2 regions of the Thainema salinarum CENA647 genome follow, and region 1 is predicted to be linked to the other one. Evidence: riboswitches for the same ligand, from Rfam matches in the RefSeq annotation. Region 1 holds a riboswitch; the other holds the start of a gene.
What was found. Region 1 has a riboswitch for cobalamin ahead of cobW (cobalamin biosynthesis protein CobW). Riboswitches for the same ligand answer to the same signal wherever they lie in the genome.

Region 1 (8,043 bases):
TGTCGCGCGAGCTGTCTGTTCTCGAATAGCATCCCCTAGCTCATGCAGCGTAATCACCAGTGCCGGGGTTACCAGCTTGCCCTGCCAAGTACTCAGGCTCAAGGCCAACAAATCAAGACAGTCAATATTTAACCGCCGATCCTGCCAGAGGCTTTGGAAGGCTCGTTGAGCAATCGGGAAAATCGTCGTCGCCAAAGTTGCTGCCGCCAAAGGCCGCAACCACCGCAAACTGGGGAACTGGCTCGCTAAGGCGAGAGCAGACGCTAATCCAGGCAGTTGTAGACCAGCCCACTGGTTATTCTGTGGAGAGGCTATAGGGGCTGTAATTGAACCTTGTGAGGTTTCTGCTTCTGCGATCGCAGAATTATTGCTTGCCACCGATACGGCCTGCTGAACTGCACGGTGTTCCAACTCACCCAGCAGCTCGCCCAGTCTCACCCAAAGCTGATCTGCCAGCGCGGGTTGATACTGAATCACAACTGAACGAGCAGTTCGGTTAATGCGCAGATAAGTGATCCCTGGCGTCGTTTCGAGAGCCGCTTTCAGCCAAATCTCATGCTGATTATTGGCTCCCAGTTCTGGAACTCGTAGACGAACGCGACCGGGGAGTTGGTGGAGGATGATCCAGGTGGGGGAGAGTGGAGGAGTAGATGGGTCGGAGAGTCGGAGAGTGGACATGGGAGTGGAGGGTTTTGAATATTAGGTATTGGGTGTTTCTTGTTCTGCCTGTTCAAGAATCTGCAATAACCTCATCCCCAGTTCAAGTTCTGATAGGTTGGTGCCGTCGTAACGGATGGCGATGGAGCTAGCGGCGCGGTTGATGCGGACGCCGAGGACAATATCTTGGGTCAGCAGCAGCTTTTCGAGGCGTTTGCCGAAAGCGGGTTCAGTTTGCAAGCGAGGAATGCGTAGGCGAATGCGACCGGGGACGGAGTGGACGATGGTGTAGTCTTCTTCGGCAGTTTCTGTTTTGCCGTTTGTGGACGTGGCAGCAAGGGCTGGAGTTGAAGGGGCATACCCCGCCTGCTTTTTAAGCTGCACAATGGCTTGCCGGGTGATAGCTGCGATCGCAATGTTGACCACCAGCGCACTCGCACCCCGTAGTCGTAACTGACTAGTAACGAGTAATCCGGTCAGCACTGGCAAGATAGCCGCAATTTCGCCGTATTCCTCCAACAGATGTCCTAATTGAGAACTATTTTCAGTATTGCTGGCAGATTGAGCCTCGACTGTTGAAGATGTAATCATTCTCGATCCTTTTGGTAGCTGGATGTCTCCAGAACTTCACTATCGATACTAAAACCTCTCGTTGCCAATTAATCTTATCTAAAAATTAATTTTGCGCAGGAAATGGTGGGTTTCCTTCGCCCATCCATTGCAGTCCATTGCAGTGATGGTCTGGACAAAACGGGATCGGCAGTATCGACAAAATTGTGTACAGTGTATTTGGAGCTACAATTAACTATATATCTATTTGGATATTAAGACGCACCTGGGTTCTGCCATGCTAGACGACTTAGCTGCTGCCCTCTCCGAAGCCCTGCAGGATGAATACAAAGCTCGCGCCACCTATCGAGCCATCCTCAATCGGTTTGGGTCTGTTCGACCATTTATAAAGATTTTGGAATCTGAGGAGCGACACATTCAAGCGTTGCTGCCTCTATTTAATCGGTACGGTATTCCGGTGCCGGAGGATAACTGGCCTGCTCAGGTAGAAGTACCAGATTCTCTGGCTCAAGCCTGCGAGGGCGGCGTACAGGCCGAGATCGAGAATGGCGCAATGTATGAGCGGTTGTTGGCGATGACTGCGGCGTATCCGGATGTGCAGCAAGTATTTCGACAGCTCCAGCGAGCCTCCCAGCAGAATCATTTACCCGCCTTTCAGCGATGTGTAGCGCGAGCCGCTCGTCACTACGTGGAATCTGACCTAAGCGGACAGCAGTCTGCGGGTCGATTCCGTTTAAGTCCCTCCGGCTGTGGACAGTTCGGTTCTGAAGATGAAAGCCAGAGTGAAACGCCAGTCAGAACTGGCCGAGAATGGAAACAAGGACGAAGACGCCGCCACCGTCGTGGCAACTATGGTCAATCAAGACAGGGTTAGGTTTCAAACCTGTAAATAGCGTGAGTGATAGGCGCGATGCACCCCACCCACCCACACCATTTACAGATCTAGATCAGCAATCAAGACAGGACTGACACTACCGGGTTTTTGGTAAGTTAAGAATTCCTGCGCATCCAACGCTTGATGATCAGTGGTCAACAAAGGGTGATAGGATACGCTAACCTTATCGGTTCTAGTGGAGATCAGCCACTAGAGGAAACGGGGAAAGTGCAGTGAAAATCTGCCGCTGTCCCGCAGCTGTAAGCCAATTTTAGATTGCTGATTTTAGATTTTAGATTGAGCCATTAGCCTCTATTCCAAAATCCAAAATCCAAAATCCAAAGTTGTGTAAGTCAGAATGCCCGCCGATAAATGGTTGATGCTCTATCCCATCTGCGAGGTACGGATGATGACTGCTTTAGTATTATTTGGGTCGCGATTCTGTTGTTTTAGGAGCGTCGTTACAAAGCTCCAAAGGCAGGAATGGGGCTAGCCGACTGTGCTGCTGCCCTAACCATTGGTTTTGAGTCTTGGTGAGCCAGTTGTTTTGCAGGAAGCTCGCCTGATTTGCACTGATCATGTTTGTGCTAACCGCAATGTACGCATAATGTGCGATATCGCAGCCCATAGTTACAACACTTATGAGGTCAGTGCTGAGGACTGAGTGAAATACAATTCGCTGTCCTAACTCTGCTGCAATCAGTTGATCTCACTGCTGAATGTAAATACGAACGAAGAACCCAGTCTGCTGGTTGGTTAATTCAAATATTAGGAGCTATTTCATGCACAAAATACCTGTTACCGTTGTCACTGGTTTCTTGGGATCTGGTAAAACCACCCTGGTTAGGCACCTGCTGCAAAATAATCAGGGTCGGCGTATTGCTGTATTAGTGAATGAATTTGGTGAAGTTGGCATTGATGGCGAAATTCTGAAAACGTGCCAGGTGTGCGACGACGATGAGAACTCTACCGCTGAGCCAAACACCAATATCTTAGAGCTAGCTAATGGCTGTCTTTGCTGCACCGTTCAGGAAGAGTTTTTGCCCACGATGCAAGAACTGCTGAAGCGACGGGATGAAATTGATTGCATTGTGATTGAAACTTCGGGTCTAGCGCTCCCTAAACCTTTAATTCAGGCCTTTCGCTGGCCTGAAATTCGAACTGGAGCAACGGTAGACGGGGTGGTCACGGTTGTCGATGGCGATGCCCTCGCTCAGGGACAAGTTGTGGGAGATCTGGAAGCGCTGGAAGCTCAGCGGCAGACGGATGACAGTTTAGAGCATGAAACCCCAATTGAAGAACTCTTTGAGGATCAATTGGCCTGTGCCGACATGGTGCTCCTGAGCAAAACGGATAGGATGACCAGGGAAAGTTGCGATCGCATCCAGCAGTGGCTACAGCAACAGATTCCCGCCGGGATTAAAGTTGTCCCCTGCAATCACGGTGAAATTAGCCCAGACATCCTGCTCGGCTTCAATGCTGCGGTGGAAGACAACCTCGACAGTCGCCCCAGCCACCACGATACCGAGGAAGACCACGAGCACGATGACGATATCAACTCCATCTACGTGGAACTAGAGCAAGCCTTTGATCCAGAGCGGCTTATCGATCGCCTGCAAGCCTTGGTACAGCAGCAGGAAATTTATCGCATTAAAGGCTTTGTCGCGGTTCCAGGTAAAGCTATGCGGCTGGTGCTGCAGGGGGTCGGACAGAGATTTGATAAGTTTTACGACCGCCCTTGGCAACCGGCTGAATCCCGCAAGACCCAATTGGTCTTTATCGGTCATGCCTTAGATGCAGACAAGATTAATACCGCGATCGCAGCCCAAATCGCAGCCTGATTGGTAGGTGCATTCCTATCCAATCTGTTTCTTATCTAATCTATTTATCTGATCTGTGAGGTGTTTACGAATATGAGGAACACTCGAAGGGGATTGCAGGTTGCGGCTCTGGTGGGGCTTAGTGCTTACCTAGTTATCGCTCCTGCCGCACCGGCCCAGGCCATGCACATTATGGAAGGCTTTTTGCCCGTGCAGTGGGCCGTGTTTTGGTGGATTATATCCCTGCCGTTTTTTATTTTGGGGTTGCGATCGCTGATCCGAATCGCTGGCGAACATCCCGAGCTAAAACTACTGCTGGCCTTGGCTGGAGCCTTTAGCTTTGTCCTGTCAGCTCTGAAGATTCCCTCGGTTACTGGCAGTTGTTCTCATCCAACTGGCACAGGGCTAGGAGCCGTCTTATTCGGCCCGTCCGTTATGACGGTGCTGGGCAGTCTGGTGCTCATTTTTCAGGCCGTTCTGTTAGCTCACGGTGGCTTAACGACGCTAGGAGCCAATGTGTTTTCAATGGCGATTGTGGGGCCGTGGGTAGCCTACGGCGTTTATCGCCTCTTTGCCAACAGCGGTAAGCAGAAAGTTGGCATCTTCCTATCTGCTGCCCTGGGCGACCTCGTTACGTATCTTGTGACCTCTATCCAGCTTGCCCTGGCCTTTCCCGCCGCCAGCGGTGGCTTCCTCGCTGCCTTCCTGAAATTTGCAAGCATCTTTGCTCTCACCCAGATTCCTCTCGCGATCAGTGAAGGTCTGCTGACCGTACTAGTCTGGAACTGGCTCCAATCCTACGCAGTGGTAGAGCTACAGACGTTGAAAGCCCTGAAGGTAGGGGCTTAGGGAGTAGGGAAGGGGGACTAGGTACAGGGTTTTAGGTGCTAGGTATTAGGTATTAGGTAAAACGTTTACCCCTAAAAACCTGAAACCTGAAACCTGAAACCCCAACTCCCTCATTTCTCCCCTATCTACCCATCTACTTCCCAAAACCTATGAACAATCAAAAACAAGGTAACTGGTTAATTGTCTTCGTGGTTGTCGCTCTAGCCGTCTTGCCCCTCATCTTTGTTAAAGGCGAATATGGTGGTGCGGATGGCGAAGCGGAGGAAGCGATCGCAGAAATTCAGCCCGACTATGAGCCCTGGTTTGGCGGCGTATTTGAGCCGCCTAGCGGGGAAATTGAAAGTTTGCTGTTTGTGTCACAGGCGGCCATTGGTGCGGGCGTGATTGGGTATGTGATTGGCTTGTATCGGGGGCGGACTGAGCGCCATCAGTCTCGCGAAAAAGAATGAACACTATATCCCTGTCACTCGGGAGTAGGTCACCTTCTACAGAGAAAAACATCTCTGAGGTGAGAGCCTGCCGTTGAGGTAAGCACAACGATGCGCTAAAACCTGCGGCACCCGCTCAGCGTTCCAGGCAGCGCCAGGGATCTTCGTGCGTTGGTTAATTTGCTTCACCCAGGACTCAACATCCCCCGAGCCAATCGGCCACCCTTCTTCTTGGTAGTAACGATAATTGGGGATGCGGTCACGATGCCGCTCTAGATAGCCACAGAAGCGACGTGCTGCTTCCGACTCGCTCACCTCAAACACATTCATAGCAGCGTCTACTTGTCCCTGCCAAAGAAAGCTGCGAGCGGTTTCGAGTGCTTCTGGAGTGGCTTGGACTTGATGCAAATTTTCCATCAGGTGAAACCAATCGAGGATTTCGTGACGTTGGTGGTCGTTGCCAATCTGGGCATAGATGCCCCAAACCCCATCATGACCATCGCCCAGGCAGTCCACTATCGGGGCTAAGGGGAGGTCATTTGCCCACTCAATCAGGTGTTCGTTGTCTTTGAACCAGGCCATGCCCTGATGCTGCTCACCCAAATTCAAGGCTTTATATTCGCGCCACTCAGCCGCTTCCCCCAGCGGCGTGCGCAAGCGAATCATGCCGCCATCCAGGCTCATTTGCTCAACCGGGACCTCACTCGTGGGCAGCTCGAAGTCATGGCGCGCCTCCAACCGCTGCTGCGTTTTCGCACTCACCCGTCGTCCCGTTTGCACCTCTACTTCAATCGCCGCTTGGGCATAAGAAACAATTGCGCTTTGGCGCAGACAGCACAGCTCTAAATAAGGGCTGACCTGTTGTCGGGGACGGACACCGAGTTGTTTGGCCTGTTCACTACTGAGGGATAACCGGCCCAGAATGCTCTCTAGTTGGCGGGGATATCCTTCGTCGGTGCCGGTAACGGTTTGGCAAAAAACTCCCCAATGACTGGCGTGACGTGTTCTTGCACTTGAGCGCGCACCGTTGATTCGATGGCTCCCAAATTTGCCATCGGCTGGTTTTGCTCACAGGCTTCCTGGTACAGTAGTTCCGCGATGCGTTGACTGCACTGTAAGAGTTCTTGGTGTTCCGCTGGCGTCATTAGAGCACCCTCAAAATATCGCTACAGTCTTACTCTAATTTTTCTCTCAAGAAAGTGACCTGCTCCCGTTCAACTAAGGGCGCTATCTTTTCTTGACTAAGTTCCCCTGATATAGACCTGATGCAGATAAGACAAAATGGTTTTATTGATAGTGATTCCAGTTAAGAGTGAGAAAACGAGAGGAGAGTGCCTCATCCTGAGGCACTCTCCTCTCGTTCTTATCTAGACCCGCTATAAAAAATAGATAGGAAACGTTTGAAACGTAGCATTGTGTAGAGGCAAATAGCCATTTGCCCTTACCAAGCAGGTAGATGACAACTCCAGAAGTTTCTGTTCTAAACAGACTGCATATCAGACGGCATCTCCTCGCCCTGATATTCGCGAGTGGGGGCTGGGAAGCCGCAAGAGGTGCCATCGGTGTAGACTACTTCGTCTTCCCAGGGTAGACGATAATTTCCCGCAACCATATCTTTCATGTAGGTATAGGGACAGTCCTGTGCGCCACCCTTGACGGCAACATACCCGCGATGGCCAAACTGATAGATATTATTTTCAACGCTCCAGTATTTGCGGGCTTCACGAACCAAGTCGGGTCGAATTTCAGCAGTGATAACTTCGTCTGGACGGTGACTGCCCATTGCTAATGGCGTGCCGTCAAAGTTAACAATCATGCCTTCGCCCATCGAGTCAAACGTGCCGTCAGAGCCACACATGCAGACTGAAGCCGTCGCCATTAAGTTACAGAACGCGTTGGCCTGATTAGTAATTCGCCAAGAATGACGGATGGGAGCCGTATAGCCTGCCGTCCGAATCATAATTTCAGCCCCTTTATAGGCGCATTCCCGCGCCATTTCGGGGAACATGCCATCGTGACAAATGATAAGTGCGATCGTGCTGCCGTTTGGTCCTTCGCAAACGGGAATGCCCAGATTGCCCGGTTCCCAAGGTTCCACAGGTACCCAAGGATGGAGCTTCCGGTAATAAAGCTTTAGCTCTCCCTTGTCGTCAACAATAATGCCGCTGTTATAGGGATTACCGTTGGGGTTGTACTCCATAATCGAAAAACAGCCCCAAATCTGGTTTTCAATGCAGGCTCGGCGGAACGCCTCTACCTCTGATCCATCCAGCCGACACATAATCTCTGGATTGGTATCCATCGATAAACCATGCAGTGAGTATTCAGGAAATACAACTAAATCCATCGTCGGCATATTGCGCCGCGCTTTGCTCACCATGTCACAAATTCGCTGGGTTTGGGCAGCCAAGTCATCCGGTGTCACCACGTTAGGAAGCTGAAGCTGCACCATCCCAAGGACAACACCATTGGGAGTTTTATTGAGTCCACCAAGTCCACTCATGAGTCTGCCTTGCTCTAATTGCGATACTAATTGCGATTAATATACTCATAGTCTGCACCTTGCCAATCTAGACCCGGAAGAGTTGGTTTTACTCGTCGCGATCTAACGGCAAAATTAGCCTTCCAGGTTTTGAGGCAAGATGTGAGTATACGCTTTACTCTCTACGGTTTGGAGACTTGGCAACCGTAGCGTAGGCTACCGCAACCCGTTCTGGCATGGTTCTATCCGGTTTGCCTTCTGTGACCAACGTCTCTACAAGTTTTAATTCCTGTGACTAACGCTATACAAAATTTGATATTTGTTACTATTTGTTGCTGTACTGTCCTGATTTGGTAGCGACAC
Region 2 (8,043 bases), 1.6 Mb from region 1:
TGAGCGACCTGCGGCTGATTATTACCCCGTCGCCCCAGATGGTGAGCAACACCCGCATTGGGGCGATGCAAGCCTACATGGTGGCAGAACCCTGGAACACCCGCGCCATCTCCGGCAACGAAGGCATTGGCTTTACCTTTGTACAGGGACGAGAAATTTGGCGCGGCCACCCCGATCGCCTGCTTGCAGTCCGCGAATCGTTCATCCAGGACTATCCCAAAACCTATCGGTCACTGGTTAAAGCCATGATCGAAGCCTGCCAGTACTGTAGCGATCCAGCCAACCGCGAAGAAGTCGCCACCATCATCTCACAACGCTCATTTACCGGAGCTGCCGTCAAATATACCCAACCCGGCATCGTCGGCAATTACAACTACGGCGGCTTTGACGGGAAATCTCGGATCAAAAACAGTCCAGACACAACCCTGTTTTTCGACATGCCGGATTCCGTCTCCACTGTGGCTAACGACCATTCTACATTCCTCTGGCAGTCCGAAAGCCTATGGCTGATGACCCAAGCGGCCCGCTGGGGACAAATTCCAGACCTGCCGAAAAATGCCGATCAGATTGCTCGTCAAGCCTGGAAAACAGACCTCTATCGCGAAATTGCAGCCGAAATGGACATTGCCTGTCCAGCAGAGGATTACAAAGTGGAACCAGGGGAAGCATTTATCGATGGCAAATCCTTTGATCCAAGCGATCCAGCGGGCTACCTCAAGAGTTTTGACATTCGCGCCAACGCACCCCAAACCTTTTTCCTGAGCCAAACGCAAGTAGTCCCAAAAATTATGAGCTGAGGACTCTGTCGAGACAGCCACGAGATTCCACGTTCAGACGTTTAAACGTTCCAACGTTCCAACGTCCCCCAATGTCCTAACCAACCTGCCTTACCGCAATACCACCCCGAAGCGAAACGACTTAACCCTTACACCTGGGAGAATTTGTCATGTCCTTTATGCGATCAGTCGCGCCAAACGGCGCTTACCCTAACCAAACCGCACCCTTTCTCGCCATTGAAAACGTAGTCAAGTCTTTTCGTAAGCCAGATGGCAGCCAGTTTGTTGTCCTGGACGGCATCAACCTGACTATTGGCGCACAGGAATATGTCTCTGTGATTGGGCACTCTGGCTGTGGCAAATCAACTCTGATGCGGATTGTGGCTGGCCTAGAAAAACCAACCGCTGGCGCAGCAATTCTGGAAGGTCGAACCATTCGTAAACCGGGCTCAGAGCGGATGATGGTATTTCAGGGCTATGCTCTCTTGCCCTGGCTGACGGTGCGAGAAAATATTCGCATGGCCGTCGATGAAGTGTTTAAGACCACCAGTCGAGCTGACAAAGTTTCAATTGTGAATGAGCATATTGAGATGGTGAAGCTCACCGCTGCTGCCGACAAACATCCCCATGAGCTATCAGGCGGCATGAAGCAGCGGGTGGGAGTCGCACGGGCTTTGGCGACTCGGCCCAAGATGCTGCTGCTAGATGAACCCTTTGGCGCACTGGATGCCTTGACTCGGCCCAAGCTTCAGCAAGACGTTCTGGAGATTTGGGGACAGCATCCCCAGGCCGTCATGATGATTACCCATGATGTAGACGAGGCTATCTTTATGTCCGATCGCGTGGTGATGATGACTAACGGCCCTGGCGCTAAAATCGGCCAGATACTCAATATTCCTCTGCCCCGTCCCCGTAATAGTCATGAGCTGCGCGAGTCTAGAGAGTACTACGAACTGCGCAATGAGGCATTGGACTTCTTAGAGCGGTATCAATAAAATCTCGCAATTTTAGGAATAGCTATCGATTCCCAGCACTCGTCACTGGCTCAACGATAATATCTACTTGATGGGGATTGCCGTTGGTAATCACTGGGTAGCTAGTGGTACTGGTAAACCGGAGCTGATCATCCACGTAGATGCTGGCCCGCACCGCATAGGTATGACGGGGACTAATCTCATCGGCATCATAGGAGAGGGAAAACGGAATCGGCACTTGGCGACCGTCAGATTCAATCGTTTCGCTGGCCAAGATAACAGCCTCTGCATCCTGCAAACTCACATCCTGAAGCTGAACCTCAATAATCGCAGTGGGAGGTAGCGCAATCCGCTGCCGATAGGCGACCGTGCCCGTGATGGTGGCTAAATCGCTGCTGGTCTGATCATCCGGCTGAACATCGCCATTAATCACCAAACTATCCTTGCCATACGCTGAATCAAATACCCGCACCGTTAGCTCGCCTTCGTATAGATAACTCGTTCCCTCCGGCGTTTCCTCCACCGTTACGGGCACACCGTTCAGGTCTAATCCCTGACTAGCCTTGTTATACAAGTCAATCTTAGTTTGTTCGTCTTCTTGATACACGCGAACGATGTAGTCATTCGTGTCTAGCTGAATCAGAATTTCACCCTCTACTTTGTCTGGAAACTCATCGGTTTCCGACCGATCCGGCAGCGGCCCCGGCAGCGTCATGGGTGCCAGCAAATCACCGCTTACCTGCACCAGCGCCGGCTGCACCTGATACACCTGCGTGACTTCTAACGTCGGACAGCAAAGCGGATCATCTGCATCCTGCGTCACTATATTCAGTGTGACCTGTCCGTCATCGATACCCACGGCATTGACTCGAATGCGATCGCCCAGAAATACCGTACCCAATGGCTGAGGATCAGTTGCAACATCCAGAACTGGCGCAAGATAAACAAACTGCCCCGAACCACCTGAATTCACTAATAAAAGTGCGATCGCATCATCCGCTGTTCCCTCCCCATCCAAATCACCGAAGTCAATCAGTCCGGCCTGATTAATTAAGCTAACTTGCCAGCGCTGCTCCCTATTTTCATAAAAGCCATCCGTCAAGGAAACAGCGCCATAGTAGGGAACCGTATACTCCAAGCCCTGCATCGTGCGGAGCAGATCGCACCATGCCTGCTTGTCAGGACTCCAGACTTCACGAGTCAGGCAGTTATACCAAGTTGGCTCGTCGTCTGGTGCAGCAATTTGAGTAGTTGGAGCTTTATCTGAGTTTTGATCTAGAGATTCATCGAGCGACGTTTGCGCCACTGCCAAATGGCTCAATCCTGACCAACCCAATCCAGCGCCGAGGGCTAACGCAACGATTGTTTTCATGTTCTTTCACTCTTCACCAACGTTTTAACTCTATCGCTGGTTGATGATGCTGAATATTGCAGTTACCGATTTAGCAACTAAATTTGACTCCTTCCACTTCAAGATCTGCAAAAGATCCCAAAATGAGCAGTGGCTGCCGCGATGCGGCAGCCACTGCTCGTTTGAGGTTGGTAAAGTTAGGGAACTTGCCAAACTCGGTCGTGATAATCGGCAGGTTTGGCATAGGGATCGACAGCTTCGTGGCTGTGATCATGCCCATGCCCGTGGCTGTGACCATGATTGTGGCCATGACTGTGATCATGATGTGAATGCCCATGATTATGGCCGTGAGAGTGGCCGTGATCATCGCCGGACTTGGCCGCTAATCGGAACTTGCACATTTCACAGTTCATTTGCACTTCGCCCATCTGCGTTTCCAGCTCACGGCGGCGCAGAATCGCTAGCAGTTGGGGATGGATATTCATCTCCGGCAGGCAAGATAGGTGTATATGGGGAAACTGAGCCTGCTGCTGCGCGGTGATATCAAAAATTTTCTTGACCAGCACGCCCGTAAACATGAAGTAAGGCAGCACTACAATCCGCTTAGGTCGATACAGCCGCGCCCGCTCAAAACCCTCCTCCAACCGGGGATGCGTAATCCCAATAAAGCAGGTTTCAACCGTGTGATAGCCGCTGCCTTCCCACACCATACGCGCTAGCTTGGCCACATCACCATTGGCATCCGGATCGCTCGAACCGCGTCCGACAAAGAGTAAAACCGTCTCGCTGCGCTCAATTCCATAGGGATTATGCTCCGGCGTATCCAGTAGCGCCAAGCGATCGCGCCATAGATCTAAAATTTCAGGCGTAATCCCAAAGTGGCGACCGTAGTGAAACGTGAGCTGGGGGTGACGCTGACGGGCGCGATCCAGCTCGTTTGTCACATCAAACTTATTGTGGCGCGCCGCAAATAGCAGAATCGGCAGCACTGAAAGCTCTGTATACCCCTGCTCTACGCACTGATCAACGCCGTCTTGAATCGACGGTTCTGTCAGCTCGAGAAAGCAGGGCAAAACGGGTCGGGTCGGATCTAAAGATTGGTAAATATGGGCGAAATCCAGCAAGCGCTGACGACCATCGGCATCGCGGCTACCGTGCCCCACCATCAGGAGAGGTCGCTTGATGGGAAGCGGAGGTAACTCTAGCTGCGCGATCGCAGTTGCCTCTTGAGCCAGCAGATCAGCCTGAAACGCCTCAATCGACGCAACAGTTAAACGACTCGAATTGAGCGGTGTAGTAGACATGACAATCAGTTTCCTGTGCAACGCAGGAGAATAAACATCAGCATCAGCTAGTAGGCATTCTGGCTTTCACAGCTGCGGCACAGCACCGGACTTACACCGGATTTTCCCTACCTTGCCGACAAACTTGGCCGATTGGCGCTCTGTAATCTTAGCCCATTGGCAGAATCCAAACTCAAACGAGTCATGTACCTTAGGATCTTCTACTAATTTTTTTGCGGAATTTTAAAGAAGGGGTTGTCAAGTCGAAGTCATTATGAGTACACTTTAGGAGTAGCAATCGTGAGACTGATGTAATTTAGGTTTAACAATCCGATTCAACGGTATGCAGAGGTACGATGCGTCTTCACAGTTGCGGTAGTCTACAGTTGAATTCCTTTCGGCTGATCGCTCAGTTGGAATCGATGATTGAAGTTAATCTTGATTGCAGACTGGAAAACTTGCGCTATCACCGAAAAGTCAACTGCTTGAATTGCAGCTTCCCCTTATTTACCGTTTTTCCAACTAGCCTAAGTTTTTCGCATTACTCACACTAGGAGAGTCTTAAATTTATGACAGCCACAACATCTCGTCCATCCAAATCAAATCGCCGCTTCTATCCCACTCGGATCGATTTGCCGCAGGATGTGCGATCGCAGGTTACTGAAATCCTCAACCAAACCCTAGCCGCCACGTTAGATCTCAAAACCCAGACCAAGCAGGCTCACTGGAACGTCAAAGGCATGGACTTTTACCAACTGCATGAGCTGTTTGATGAAATGGCAGGTGAACTAGAAGAGTACGTTGACATGGTGGCCGAGCGCGTCACTGCCCTGGGTGGCACCGCAATGGGCACTGCCCGCCTCGCTGCGGCTGAATCGATTCTGCCCGAGTACGACCTAGAAGCCGTCACGGGTGAAGAGCACGTAACAGCTCTGGCTGAGCGCTTTGCCGCTTATGCTAAGCACGTCCGGGAAGCGATTGATACTACCGATGATCTGGGCGATGCCGATACGGCTGACCTCTACACGGAAGTATCCCGCACCGTTGACAAGCGTCTCTGGTTCCTCGAAGCGCACCTGGTCAAGAAAGGCGACGCGAAGTAGTTAATACTTGCTAAACAAGAATCCCCCTGCCGCGATGCGGCAGGGGGATTCTCGTTTAAACAACTAGGCTGCGCCGCCCTGTAAAATTTGGTCAAGTTTGCCCTGGGCATCAAGCTGATGAATGCCCTGACAATCCCCAACATAGTGATCATTCACAAAAATCTGGGGCACTGAACGTGGCCCACCCGTTCGCTTCGCCATTTTCGACCGAGCTGCTTCATCACCATCAATTTGGTGTTCCGTGTAGTCAACACCTTTTTTATCCAAAAGCGCCTTCGCCCGAATACAAAACGGGCAGCTACTCCAGGTATAGATTTCAATATTTGCCGCCATGCCGACCTCCAACTCATCCTGTTACAAAATATTACTTCTTATTCTAGGGGCTTGACATGACACCGTTGGGGGATCTGTCCAATATCGATTTGGAGAAAACTGGCGGAAATTAGAGAAAAACCAGATCAGACTGCCGCACCCAGCCCCGCACGACACCACTATCGACGTAATACATCGTCATCGTGCTCGAAACGCCGATCGCATCAAACACCTGTACAGCCGTGCCGCTGGGAATTGAACCGACAATGTTTGCAGAACTCAAATTGGGTGAAGCATAAACAGTCGCATTGGTCGTAGCGCGAGCCGTTGCGTTACTAGCCGCAGGCGGACGCGACGTACCGGGACGATCCGCCAACATAGGCGATGCGGTAATCATCAAGCTACTCATAAGAGTTAAAGTTGCGATCGCACCAAACCCCAAGACATTCCTTAACGTCTTCAATCGAATAGTCATAACTCACTTACTCCAAGCACACCGAAAAACACTGCTTAAGACTTAAACTGGCTGATAAAGTTAGCACAGCGCTCCCAATTCCGATCAAAAAGTCAACCACTGTTAGTATTTTTTTACAGACCTCACGCCTCACGCCTCACGCTCACTCCTCACCCCGATTGCTGTATAACAGAAATGCTTGAGTTCTGGAGGTATACCTGAACAAGATTATGAGCGACCAAGGGATTACGATTGGCTTACAGCTCTGGCTGTTTTTTCTCGTCTGCTTTGTTTTGCTGGATTATCCGATTCCCCTCAGCCTATGCCTAGGAGCAGCAGCAGGGATTGCGGCCAGTCTGATTATTACCTGGTGGCAAGCGCCAACTTCGCCCAATCAAGCTGAAGCCATACCTGAAACAGCCATCAGTCGCCTACGCAGTCGGATCTCGCTCTGGCGCAGCGCCCGTCAGGGTAATCGCAATCGCTGGTTTCGGCCTAGCTCATCGGTGTATCAGCGTCGTCGCTCTCGGGGTGAGTCTCGGATTGACTCGCGCAATGAGTAATCAAAAGCAGCCTGCCAACCACCATGTTTTTATTTCTATCAAAACTGTTGCCCCTATTCGTCTATCCGTTGGGACTGGGCTGCTTGTTGATTGCGCTGGCCTGGTTCCTGCTTTGGAAACGACCCCGTGCGGCGGCGAGTTTGCTGTTAGGTGCGATCGCAGTTTTATGGCTGGGCAGCAACGCCTGGGTCGCCACCGGGTTGACGCAGTCCTTGGAATGGCAAAACCTGCCGCCTGCCAATTTACCGAACGCTGACGCCATTGTTGTACTGGGTGGTGCCACGCGCTCCCAGATTGCGCCCCGCCCCTGGGTAGACGTAATGGAAGCGGGCGATCGCATTCTGCACGGTGCCCGTCTGTATAACGCAGGCAAAGCGCCCTGGCTGATCCTCAGCGGTGGCCGAATTGACTGGAAAGATGGCGGTGCGTCTGAGTCGGCAGATATGGCTCAAATTGCTGTCGAAATGGGCGTTGCCCCCAACGCGATTCTGCAAGATCCGGAGTCCTTAAATACCTACCAAAACGCCATCAACGTCAAGCAGATTCTAGAGCAGCGGGATCTCGATCAGGTGCTGCTCGTCACCTCTGCGCTACATATGCCGCGCTCGTTGGCGATCTTTGAGAAACAGGGTATAACTGCGATCGCAGCTCCGACCGATTTTATGGTGTCGGAACAGAGCTACGACGAGCTGACCAGCAGTCTGGAAGGTCGCATCTTAGGTATTTTGCCTAGCGCCGAAAATCTGGCGCAGACTACTCGGATTCTGAAGGAGTATCTGGGGCTGGTGATTTATCGGCTGCGGGGCTGGCTGTAAGTGCAGCACCAGGCGTCAACACCAACTGGCGCAACTGCTGCCGGAATTCAGCGGTCAGATACTTCGCTTGAATTGGCTGCCACTGTCGCCAAATGTCAATTTGCTCCTGCTGGAGCTGCTGGTGTAAATCCGGTAGCTGCTTGGGCCAATCGGCATCGAGTTCATCCGCTAAAAACTCGCTCAAAATCGCCCCATCCTGGAGCTGACCGAGCAAATCCTGAATCACTCGAAACTCCTCTGTTTGAGCCTGGTAGCTATCGCCATAAAACTCGGTAAAAAACTCAGTCTGATAGCGTACCCGCTTCATTTGTTTACGCAGGTCATGTAGATCGTCGCTATCTTGCTTTAGCACCTGATGAATTTGTGTTTGGTTCAGTCGCTTAGTCGGCTGAATCCCCTTCTGTTTTGTGCT

Region 2: another riboswitch for cobalamin. It lies ahead of AC286M_RS28180 (sirohydrochlorin chelatase); the one in region 1 lies ahead of cobW (cobalamin biosynthesis protein CobW).

Annotation. Positions count from the first base shown of each region.
Region 1 covers NZ_JBYJZJ010000022.1:3,252,611-3,260,653, reverse strand. The annotation lists gene AC286M_RS21090 (heavy metal translocating P-type ATPase) at 1-678, opposite strand, end outside; gene AC286M_RS21085 (HMA2 domain-containing protein) at 700-1,248, opposite strand; gene AC286M_RS21080 (ferritin-like domain-containing protein) at 1,475-2,101, shown strand; cobalamin riboswitch at 2,275-2,485, shown strand; gene cobW (cobalamin biosynthesis protein CobW) at 2,884-3,942, shown strand; gene AC286M_RS21070 (energy-coupling factor ABC transporter permease) at 4,015-4,770, shown strand; gene AC286M_RS21065 (energy-coupling factor ABC transporter substrate-binding protein) at 4,920-5,219, shown strand; one part of gene AC286M_RS21060 (ISKra4 family transposase) at 5,256-6,172, opposite strand; one part of gene AC286M_RS21060 (ISKra4 family transposase) at 6,172-6,343, opposite strand; gene AC286M_RS21055 (formamidase) at 6,679-7,701, opposite strand.
Region 2 covers NZ_JBYJZJ010000022.1:4,885,793-4,893,835, forward strand. The annotation lists gene AC286M_RS28165 (CmpA/NrtA family ABC transporter substrate-binding protein) at 1-797, shown strand, start outside; gene AC286M_RS28170 (ABC transporter ATP-binding protein) at 947-1,771, shown strand; gene AC286M_RS28175 (YbaY family lipoprotein) at 1,794-3,122, opposite strand; gene AC286M_RS28180 (sirohydrochlorin chelatase) at 3,299-4,405, opposite strand; adenosylcobalamin-variant (AdoCbl-variant) riboswitch at 4,450-4,523, opposite strand; gene dps (DNA starvation/stationary phase protection protein Dps) at 4,954-5,487, shown strand; gene grxC (glutaredoxin 3) at 5,551-5,820, opposite strand; gene AC286M_RS28195 (hypothetical protein) at 5,930-6,274, opposite strand; gene AC286M_RS28200 (hypothetical protein) at 6,484-6,816, shown strand; gene AC286M_RS28205 (YdcF family protein) at 6,840-7,631, shown strand; gene AC286M_RS28210 (CHAD domain-containing protein) at 7,570-8,043, opposite strand, start outside.